2 linked regions of the Arenibacter algicola genome follow. The protein of the gene in region 2 binds, or shares a complex with, the protein of the main gene of each other region. Links are inferred from orthologs where the notes say so. Each region holds a gene or a part of one and is shown on either strand. Other genes may lie near its edges.

What was found. Proteins that work in one complex are often made in the same cells at the same time.
Region 1: the proteins of U735_RS0118285 (region 2) and lpdA are in contact, whole or in part, in a crystal structure (PDB 1EBD), measured with the Geobacillus stearothermophilus proteins. The link is inferred for Arenibacter algicola from one-to-one orthologs. Residues at the interface, in WP_033016211.1 of Geobacillus stearothermophilus: Ile130, Ala131, Met132, Pro133, Arg136, Arg140, Glu141, Asn155, Arg157; in WP_049624544.1 of Geobacillus stearothermophilus: Pro340, Ser341, Asp344, Tyr345, Arg403, Asp406, Val408, Glu431, Ala432, Gly433, Asp438.

Annotation. Positions count from the first base shown.
Region 1 is NZ_JPOO01000003.1:413,969-418,574, reverse strand. The notes cover bases 1,711-4,606. They hold lpdA (dihydrolipoyl dehydrogenase), read right to left. Parts: upstream 3,914-4,606; coding sequence 2,507-3,913; downstream 1,711-2,506. Other genes in these bases: U735_RS0111970 (Lrp/AsnC family transcriptional regulator), read right to left, coding at 4,030-4,488; U735_RS0111980 (CDGSH iron-sulfur domain-containing protein), read left to right, coding at 2,171-2,398; U735_RS0111985 (heparan-alpha-glucosaminide N-acetyltransferase domain-containing protein), read left to right, coding at 1,711-2,107. Outside these bases: U735_RS0111995 (anthranilate synthase component I family protein), read right to left, coding at 1-233; U735_RS0111990 (NADPH-dependent FMN reductase), read right to left, coding at 240-773; more of U735_RS0111985, read left to right, coding at 890-1,710. UniProt on the Escherichia coli protein: Lipoamide dehydrogenase is a component of the glycine cleavage system as well as of the alpha-ketoacid dehydrogenase complexes.
Region 2 is NZ_JPOO01000003.1:1,786,146-1,792,480, forward strand. The notes cover bases 1,844-4,758. They hold U735_RS0118285 (pyruvate dehydrogenase complex dihydrolipoamide acetyltransferase), read right to left. Parts: upstream 4,164-4,758; coding sequence 2,523-4,163; downstream 1,844-2,522. Other genes in these bases: U735_RS0118280 (M28 family metallopeptidase), read right to left, coding at 1,844-2,338; pdhA (pyruvate dehydrogenase (acetyl-transferring) E1 component subunit alpha), read right to left, coding at 4,168-4,758. Also shown: U735_RS0118270 (HAD family hydrolase), read right to left, coding at 1-613; U735_RS0118275 (SDR family NAD(P)-dependent oxidoreductase), read right to left, coding at 627-1,307; more of U735_RS0118280, read right to left, coding at 1,307-1,843; more of pdhA, read right to left, coding at 4,759-5,166; cdd (cytidine deaminase), read right to left, coding at 5,363-5,848; type IX secretion system outer membrane channel protein PorV, read right to left, coding at 5,937-6,335.

The DNA.
Region 1 (4,606 bases), 1.4 Mb from region 2 along the record:
ATCCAATCTTTGGTATTGGATTGGTAGTTACTTAAATCTTCAAAGGCGTTTTGGGTATCCGTTACAATAGACGTAAGTGCATCCACGGCTATCATACCATCAAATGAGCTGTACTTGCTTTTATGCCCGTTGCTGTCCAGCCAAACAACCTCATAATATTGTTGGGACCAATTTAGTAGGGATTGCTTAAAACTTACAATGTCCGGAACTGTAAATGAAACCTTTTTTCGCAAAGACTTTTAAATTTGTGATAAGAATATTTCCAAAGCTTTTTTATGGCCTTCGGCAAGCTCAGGGTCGGTTATACCCTTCGCCTTGTCAAAGGTATGTTTAAAGGATGGTAAAGAAAAGGTAGCTGTAATTTCGCCCCCAAACCGATTTAAAATTCCCTTAACTACCTCTAAAGAGCCAATAGCTCCCCTTCTGCCTCCAGAACAGGACATTAACAAAATCTTTGTGTCCGCCAAGAAATTCCTATCCACTCGGGATAACCAATCCAACACGTTCTTAAAATAGGCGGAAGGATTGCTGTTGTGTTCGTTTACGGAAATAATCAGGGCATTGGCTTTGACTATTTTATCTTTTAGCTCTTTTAGTAAATCAGAATATCCTTCTTCCCTTTCCAAATCCTCACTAAAGACAGGAAAATTATAGTCCACCATATTTATAAGCTCAATCTCATGATGCGTAATAAGGGATGTGGTATATTTTACCAATTTATAATTGATGGAGGTGCTGGAATTGCTTCCGGCAAAGGCCAGTATATGGGACATCTTGATTATTTTAATGTTTACACAACGAAAATACCGTAAAATAGATTGAATTGCGAGGAAATTGCATAATTTTGCACGCGAAAACATCCAAAGCCACTGTTTTACAAGTATATAGGATGTATACAAAAGTTAATATGGGGAATAACAACCTGAGATTGTATTTTATTGATGCTATGAGGGCATGGGCCATCCTTATGATGTTACAGGGACATTTCGTGGATGGATTGCTGGACAATGCATTTAGGGATAATTCCAATGGGGTTTATTCTGTTTGGAAATATTTCAGAGGGGTTACCGCACCAGTCTTTTTTACGGTTTCCGGATTCATATTTACTTACCTCCTAATTAAAGGTAATGAGATTGGTTTTAATAACCCAAGGGTAAAAAAAGGAATTAAAAGGGGATTACAGTTATTGGCCATAGGCTACTTGCTTAGATTAAACTTTTTTGGATTGTTAAAGGGCCAGATTTATGGTTCTTTTTATTTGGTAGATGTTCTACATTGTATAGGTCTTTCTATTTTGGGAATTATTGGTATTTATCTTCTTACCATTTCTAGAAATAAATATTTGTTTCCTGGTGTATTATTGGCCACTACCATAGTATTATTTGTACTGGAACCCAATTATAAACAATATGCCCATCATTATCTGCCAGAGATGATGGCCAATTATCTGACCAAGGCCAACGGGTCTGTGTTCACAATAATACCATGGTTCGGGTATGCTTCTATTGGGGCCTTTATGTCCGTACTATTCAATAGATTCAGGAATTTTAAATATTTATATCCTGCTGCCATTGCCAGTTTTATTATTGTAGGTATTGGTCTATTGTTTTATTCTTCGGGCTTCTTTTTAAAGTTATATAACTGGACCGGAATGCTTGTATTTTCCAAAGTTTATTTTAATAACTATCTGTTCATACGGTTGGGGGATGTCTCTTTGGTATTTGCCGTATTTATGCTGTTTAGAAAATTAATGAGCCATAGTAGTGTACTTAAGATAGGACAAAGTACCCTATCTATCTATGTGATCCATTATATTATTTTGTACGGAAGTTTTACAGGTTTGGGGCTATACTATTTCTTGAACCACAGCCTGTCCCCTACTATTGTAATTCCTGGGGCCTTGGCCTTTATGGTGATCACCACAATGTTGGCGCTACAATATGAAAGGAACAAAGTTTATATAAAATTGCAATTGTCATCAGCTGTTAGGTTGGTTCAGCAAAAGGGAGAGGCCTGGTTGAACGAGGAAGGTCAGCCCTTGCTAAAAGCCTTTGTCCTTAAATCCAAGCTAACTTTGATTCGCTTATTTAGAATGGTAAAAAATTAGATGTTATATCTTTTTGCTATTTGAGTTTCGCTTATTTTCGCACAAAAAATATAAATGAGCGAGATGAACAATAAATTTTCACCAATTGCGGTGGAATTGGAGAAGGATAAAAAATACAAGTGGTGTACTTGTAGCCATAGCAAGGTTCAACCTTTTTGTGATGGTTCCCACAAGGCCGAAAATGCTACGCCCCCTTTAATTTTTGAAGCTGTAGAAGACAAAAGGGCCCATTTGTGTACCTGTAAGTTAACCAAAAACCCACCTTATTGCGACGGTACCCATAAGTTATAAATACAATTTGTGTCCCAATAAGCAATATTTAAGGAATTAGTAATAATAGAAGAGCCCTGTTAGATTTTGTCTAACGGGGCTCTTCTATTACCAACTTGTTTTTATTATCTAAACATGTAGGGCTCTATTGTCGGTTGCCGCCAAAGCCGCCTCTTTCACAGCCTCTGCAAAGGTTGGGTGTGCGTGGCTCATTCTGGAGATATCCTCGGCGGATGCCCTAAACTCCATTGCTGTAACTGCCTCGGCAATTAAATCGGCCATTCTGGCTCCGATCATATGTACTCCCAAAACTTCATCGGTTTCTTTATCTGCCAATATTTTAACAAAACCATCCAAATCCATACTGGCCCTAGCCCGTCCCAAAGCGCGCATTGGAAACTGCCCTACCTTATAGGCTACTCCGGCCTCCTTAAGTTGCTCTTCGGTTTTTCCTACCGCTGCAACTTCGGGCCAGGTATATACCACACCAGGAATTAAGTTGTAATCTATATGTGGTTTTTGTCCGGCTAAAATTTCAGCTACAAAGGTTCCCTCTTCTTCGGCCTTATGAGCCAACATGGCTCCCCTTACCACATCACCTAGGGCATAAATATTGGATACATTGGTCTGTAAATGGTCATTTACGGCAATGGTACCGTTCTTTTCCAGTTTAACTCCGGAAGCTTCAATGTTCAATCCATCTGTATAAGGCTTCCTTCCAACAGAAACCAAACAATAGTCTCCTTTAAAAGTTATCTCTTCGCCTTTTTTATCCTCCGCTATAACAATTACTTCCTTGCCTTTGGCCTCTACCGATTTAACTTTATGGGATAGATTAAATTTTACCTTTTGCTTCTTCATTACTTTCAATAATTCTTTTGAAAGTGCTCCATCCATTCCAGGAATAATACGGTCCATGAATTCGATTACCGTTACCTCTGCCCCCAATCTTTTGTAGACCTGTCCCAATTCCAATCCTATTACGCCACCGCCAATGACTATAAGGTGTTTGGGTATTTCCTTCAGTTTTAGGGCTTCTGTTGAAGTTATAACGCGCTCCTTGTCCAATTTGATAAAGGGAAGGCTAGATGGCTTGGATCCTGTGGCAATAATTATGTTTTTTGCCTCAATGGTCTCTGTTTTGCCGTCGTTCTTTTTAATATTGATGTGGGTTGCATCCTTAAAACTCCCAAGGCCTTCGTAAACCTCAATTTTATTCTTGTCCATAAGGAACTTTACCCCGGCACAGGTCTGGTCTACCACTGCCTGTTTCCTTCCGATCATTTTCTCTAGGTTGATCTTGATTTCCCCAGGAATTTCAATTCCGTGATCTTCAAAATGCTTTACCGCATCTTCGTAATGGTGGGAAGAGTCCAACAAAGCTTTGGAAGGAATACATCCTACATTAAGGCATGTTCCGCCCAAAGTTGAATATTTTTCTATTATAGCAGTTTTCATTCCTAACTGGGCACAACGGATTGCTGCAACATATCCACCAGGACCTGAGCCTATAATGGCTACATCGTATTGGGTCATATTATTATTGTATTGAAAAGATTAGTTTCATTAATGTGAATACAAAAATACGAATGTTTTATTGTTGGGCAACATTCATACTAGATGGGATATTAACGTATTATGTACTGTTTTTGTTAAATAAATACTTCCGTAGTGCTTTTTACTTCATTGATGACGAAGGAACTTTGAGTACTTCCAATGTGGTTTATGGCCGTGAGTTTGGTAATCATGAACTCTCTATACTCTTCCATATCCGCCACGTATATTTTAAGGATATAATCATAATCCCCACTGGTGTGATAACATTCCGCAACCTCATTTAATTTAAGTACTTCCCGCTCAAATTGAAGTACATATTCCTTAATATGTTGTACCAATTTCACATGGCAAAATACCGTAAAGGCCTTATTTACCTTTTTTTTGTCAACCAGGGCCACATAATTGGTAATTACTCCCAGTTTCTCCAGCCTCTTTATTCGTTCATATACCGCGGTAACGGATAAATTTAAGTGCAGGGCATATTCTTTGGTAGTCCTTTTACTGTCATTTTGTAGTAATCCCAAAAGTTTGGTATCGATTTCATCAAATTTCATGGTGATATATTTTCTACAGTCAAGTTTAATTTTACTAACTCATGTAATTAAAATCTAAATATTGATAAAAATATAGTTTTATATTCTAAGATAGTTGTAAATGGTTGATTAATTACTG
Region 2 (6,335 bases):
TCATTTGCTCAAAGGTTTTGGTAACCTCATTTTCAAAATCAGGATCCTCGTTTAAATGGGTATAACCATAAACATCAAATCCTCCTGAGGTAGCCGCCTTAGCTCCCTTTAAGGAATCCTCTATCACCAAGCATTCGTTGGGAGTATACCCCATGGATTCTGAAGCATACAAATAAATAGCCGGGTCCGGTTTCCATTTTCCAATATCATAACAACTGAATATATTGTCTATAAAAAATGAGGACAGACCGGCCGTTGCCAAATTCCTTTTAATTTTTTCCTGTGGCCCACTTGATGCCACACAAAATGGCACTGTCAGTTTACTCAATACCTGTTCAACCCCATCCACTGGTTTCAAATGGGTCGAAAACAATTGGTAAGACCTTTGGCGATATTCTTTTTCAAATCCCAAGGGCAATTGCTTTTGTATAATCGCCTCTACCTGCCTTATACTATCATTTAGAAACCCCCCTTTAAAATGTTGCATGGCATAGGAAATATCTATCCTAGCACCATGTTCATTGGCCATATCCACAAATACCTGGTTGCCGAGCAACTCACTATCTACCAACACCCCATCACAGTCGAAAATAACACACTTGTATTCTTTCATTGGCTATATAAAATTAGGGTGTTGAGTTGGACACCTGTAGTAATTTTCCATTGTAAAGCTTATGGCCGCTAAGTGCAAAGTCCTTGATATATGTAGCCATTTCCAAAGCGGTTGTTGGTGCCTTATAACCAGGAAAAGCTTCCTCCAACATTTCGGTCTGTACGGCCCCAAGAGCCAATACATTAAATGATGGCCCCGATTCCTTGAATTCCTCTGCCCACAATTCTGTCATGGTAATTACGGCACCTTTACTGGAACTATAGGCAGATAATCCAGCAAATTTCATACTGCCCTGAACACCTCCCATAGAACTAATGGTTACCACATGACCAGTTTTTGGCATTAAGGGAATGATTCTCTTAGTGATATTGGCGACCCCAAAAACATTCACTTTATAAACCTCTTCAAATGCCTTCATAGAAGTTTCCAAAAAAGGTTTGTTCAGCAATTTACCTGCATTGTTAATAAGGACATCTACCTGTTTCCAATTATTTTTTATGAACTCGTCCATTTGGAGGTAATCCGACTCATTGGCCAAATCAAACGAAAAGCTGGATATATTATCATGATTTAATTCGGCAATGGGGGTATTATTTCTGGATAGGGCCAACACTTTATGACCCTCATTGGCAAATAACTGTGCCATTTGAAAGCCAATCCCCCTACTACTCCCTGTAATTACAATATTCGCCATTATTTGTATTCTATCTCCCTCACTGGGGCATTAATAATATCTACCAAAACTGGAAGGGTTTTATTTACCAATAAGGCCATATGGTCGAAATCCATGATGGAAACCTCATCGCCCACCTTGTGGTAGTGATCAAAATTGGTAAAATCGAAGGTACAAAAGGTTTGTGAAGGAACCCCAAACTCTAAATGAAAGGGATAATTATCCGATCTTTTAAACAGATTGAATTCCTTTGCAGTTGGGAGAAAACCAACCAAATTCTCCTCGGCATAAGTATTGCAAACTTCCGCTAAATTGGATTGCTCATAACCCGTTACGTACATAAAATAATCCTTTCCTACCAGAGGCACCCCTACCATTTCAAAATTCAGCATGGCATAGAGATCCAAATTCTGATCTTTCAGCTTTTTTGCCAAGTGTTTAGATCCCAAGAGACCTTTTTCCTCACCACTGAATAGGGCAAAAATTACGCTCCGTTTATTATTTTTAAACTTACCAAAATAACGGGCAAACTCCAAAACCGCAGTAGTGCCAGAAGCATTATCATTGGCACCATTGGCAATATTATCTTCGGCCACCGGATCAGCAGTACCTATATGGTCATAATGGGCCCCGATTATTATGTATTCATTTTTTAAGTTTTCGTCAGTGCCTTCAATAAAGCCGACCAAATTGTAAGCCGGTTGTTCAAAATTGGTCAAAGTGTCCCTGTAAGTTTTAAAGAAGGGATCAACCCCATTACTTTTAAAAATAGTTTCAATATAGTCAGCGGCCATTTCTATTCCTTCGCTACCAGTTTCACGACCCTGCAGTTCATCCGATGCCAAATAGGAAATTATGCCCCCAACCCTTTTTTCAGTGGAAAAATCAGAAATTAACGAGGAAACTTCCCCGCTGCCCTGAGCTACGGCAACCTCCTTGGCTATTACACCAGAACCATTGGTCCCTTTTGCCAAACCAACCGACCGATTTATTTTGGCACTACCACAGCCTAATGCCATGGCCAATATGGCAAGACCCAAAATATTTTTCATAAATTGATTTTTATTTCCCATATAAACAAGTTGTATTTTAATCACGATTTATATTAAGGTCAAGATGAATGGTGAATTGGTTTAGCACAATTCACATAAACATCAAGAACCAGATATGGCTTAAAGTTAAAAAAGCATCCTGAAAATCAGGATGCTTTTTATATAATTGTTTAGAGTATTTGATTTAAGCCAACATGGTAACAGGATTCTCCAAATACGCCCTAAGTGTTTGTAAAAACTGGGCTCCGGTAGCTCCATCCACTGTTCGGTGATCGCAGGCCAATGTTACCTTCATAGTATTGCCAACTACGATCTGGCCATTTTTAACTACTGGTTTTTGGACAATGGCCCCTACTGATAATATTGCAGAATTGGGTTGGTTAATGATAGAGGTGAATTCAGAAATTCCAAACATTCCAAGATTAGAAACGGTAAAGGTACTACCCTCCATCTCCGCCGGACTTATTTTCTTATTTCTTGCCTTTCCAGCCAAATCCTTCACCGAAGCTCCTATTTGGGTAAGGGTCATTTGATCTGCAAATTTTAACACAGGAACCAAAAGGCCTTCATCAACGGCAACGGCAACTCCTATATGGACATGATGATTATATCTGGTAGTCTCATTGTTCCATGAGGTATTTACTTGTGGGTGCTTTTTTAGGGCCATAGCACAAGCCTTAACTACCATATCATTAAAGGACACCTTGGTATCCGGTAAGCTATTGATCTGCTCTCTTGAAACCTTGGCATAATCCATATCAACCTCAATGGTCAAATAATAATGTGGTGCGGAAAACTTTGATTCTCCCAAACGCTTGGCAATAACCTTACGCATTTGAGAATTCTTAACTTCCTCAGTCCCCTCTTGCCCTACCGGCAGATTAATTGGGGCCGCAACAGCTTGTGGAGAAGAAGCCTTTTCCTGGGCAGGAACAGCTTTCTCTGCAGCCTTCTGTTTAGGCTGATATTCCTCAATATCCTTCTTTATAATCCTTCCCTGGTCGCCACTACCTTTAACATCCTCTAGATTAATTCCCTTATCATGGGCAATTTTCTTGGCCAATGGCGATGCGAAAATTCGCTGACCATCACTGGCAGTAACCGGTGCAGTTTCCTGACCATTACTGGAAGAAGTTTCAGCCTTCTTTGCTTCTTCAGGAGCGCTTTCTTCTTTGGAATCGGAACCTGCTCCAGCACTCAATACGGCATCAACATCTGTCCCTTTGGGACCTATAACAGCAAGCACAGAATCTACAGCTGCAGTTTCCCCTTCATTGATCCCGACGTACAATAGGACACCTGAATAGAAAGATTCAAACTCCATTGTAGCCTTATCGGTCTCAATTTCTGCAAGGATATCCCCTTCTTCAACCTCATCCCCGACTTTTTTCAACCAAGTTGCTACGGTACCTTCTTCCATGGTATCACTAAGACGAGGCATCTTTATAATCTCTACCCCGTCAGGGATAGTTGCACCAGTAGCTTTAGGTGCTTCCTTCTTCTCCTCCTTCTTGGCAACAGCCTCTGCTTCTTTTTCCTCTTTGGCATCTGAAGATGCGCTGTCGATCAGTCCAGAGACATCCTCCCCTTTTTCACCAATTATGGCCAAAAGCGAATCCACAGGAGCTGTATCACCTTCTTTAATACCTATATATAATAAAGTTCCTTCATTGAAAGATTCGAACTCCATTGTTGCTTTGTCGGTTTCAATTTCCGCCAAAATATCACCTTCTTCAATCTTGTCGCCTACTTTTTTTAGCCACTTAGCAACGGTCCCCTCTTCCATGGTATCGCTAAGTCTTGGCATATTTATTACTTCTGCCATTTACTTATATTTTATGTTGTACAAATGGATAATCCTCTTGATCGTATACCATATCATATAATTGATTTACAGGTGGATAATCCGATTCCTCCGCAAATTTTTCGCATTCAGAAACCAACTTTTTAACCCGAGCATCTATCTCCTTTACCTGGGCATCCGTGGCATATTTGTTTTCCTTAATGGTAGCCAATACTTGGGATATTGGATCTATCTTCTTGTACTCCTCTACCTCCTCCTTAGTCCTATAATGCTGGGCATCCGACATGGAGTGTCCTCTGTACCTATAGGTCTTCATTTCCAAAAAAGTAGGACCTCCTCCGGATCTGGCACGCTCTATAGCCTTGCTCATTTCCTTGGCAACCGTTACCGGGTCCATTCCATCTACTGGTCCACATGGCATTTCATATCCCAATCCAAGTTTCCAAATTTCCGTTGAATGCGAGGTTCTAGCTACCGAGGTACCCATGGCATAACCATTGTTCTCACAGACAAAAACAACCGGCAATTGCCAAAGCATTGCCAAGTTAAAACTTTCATGGAGCGACCCTTGTCTTACTGCCCCATCTCCCATATAACAAAGGGTTACGGCATCCCTTTTAAAATACTTATCGGCAAAGGCCAATCCAGCACCTAAAGGGATCTGGCCACCAACTATACCATGGCCGCCATAAAAACGGTGCTCTTTGGAAAAAATATGCATGGATCCACCCATTCCTTTGGAAGTTCCCGTAACTTTACCATAGAGCTCGGCCATAACCTTTTTGGGATCAACTCCCATGCCTATTGGCTGAACGTGATTCCTATAAGCAGTAATCATTCTATCCTTGCTAAGGTCCATTGCATGCAATGCCCCTGCAAGAACAGCCTCCTGTCCATTGTAAAGATGTAAAAATCCACGAACTTTTTGTTGAATATAGACTGCAGCAAGTTTATCTTCAAACTTTCTCCAGAATAACATGTCCTCATACCACTTAAGGTAGACCTCTTTGGTTATTTTTTCCATTAATTGATGATTTATGTAGTAATTCGCTTTGATCAAAAACAAGTTTAAGATAAAAACGGAAAACAAAAATACATATATAAATCAATAGGAAAAAAATTTAAATCAAAAGCTTCGCATAAAGCGATTATATAAAACAAAATAAGGAATTGTTGAGAAATACCTAAAACTTAAAAATAGAAGGTCCTAAGTTGTTGTCCTAACCCAAGAATGTACTGTTAAAGGCTAAAGGAAGAATGTCGGAAACAGAGTTACATTTTAAGATCTCTCCCGTTTCCCCGGACATAATTATAGATATAGGTCTCTGTTGTTTTATTTCATATTCCGAAATGGACTGCCTACAATTTCCACAAGGGGCGGCAGGTTTATTTACTACAAAATTTTTGGAAGTGGCGCTTATGGCAATGGCCTTGATGCCAATACCCGGAAATTTTGCCGAAGCGTAGAATATGGCCACTCTCTCCGCGCACAGACCAGATGGATATGAGGCATTTTCCTGATTGTTACCAATTACAATTTCATCATTATCCAACAATACCGCCGTCCCAACATTAAATTTTGAATAAGGAGAATAAGCATTCTGCCTAGCCTTTACCGCTTCAAGCATTAAAACTTGGTCCTCCTGTTCCAGTTCACCCATAGATTCATAGACCATTAGATCGAACACCACCCTACGTAGTTTCATAGACAATTAGCGTTATATAATTTAGTAAAAATAAACAAAACCTGCTTGTGGGCAGGTTTTGTAGTAAAGCTATATATTTTTTTACACATTAATCGTTCAAAAATTCTTCTCCCAAATTGAATGTCAGAGAAAATCTAAGTGTATTCTCCAAAGGGTTTCTAACTTGGGAAGTAGAGAACAAATAAGACAGGTCTACCTGAGCCGATTTAAACCTAAAACCAGCACCTAAAGTGAAAAATTTTCTCGACCCCTTTAAATCGCTCTCATTAAAATATCCCGTTCTTAACATAAAGGCGTTCTGGTAGGTATATTCCGCTCCAAGTGCCCATGTAAATTCTTTTAACTCCTCACTAAAGCCATCGGGTGCATCACCAAACGACTTAAAAACCCCTTCAAAAAAAGTGGTTTGCTGATATTCGCCATTATCCGTCCCATCAATCACCCCGTCATCGTTATAATCCTGAGGGGTAGGCACCAATAGTTTATT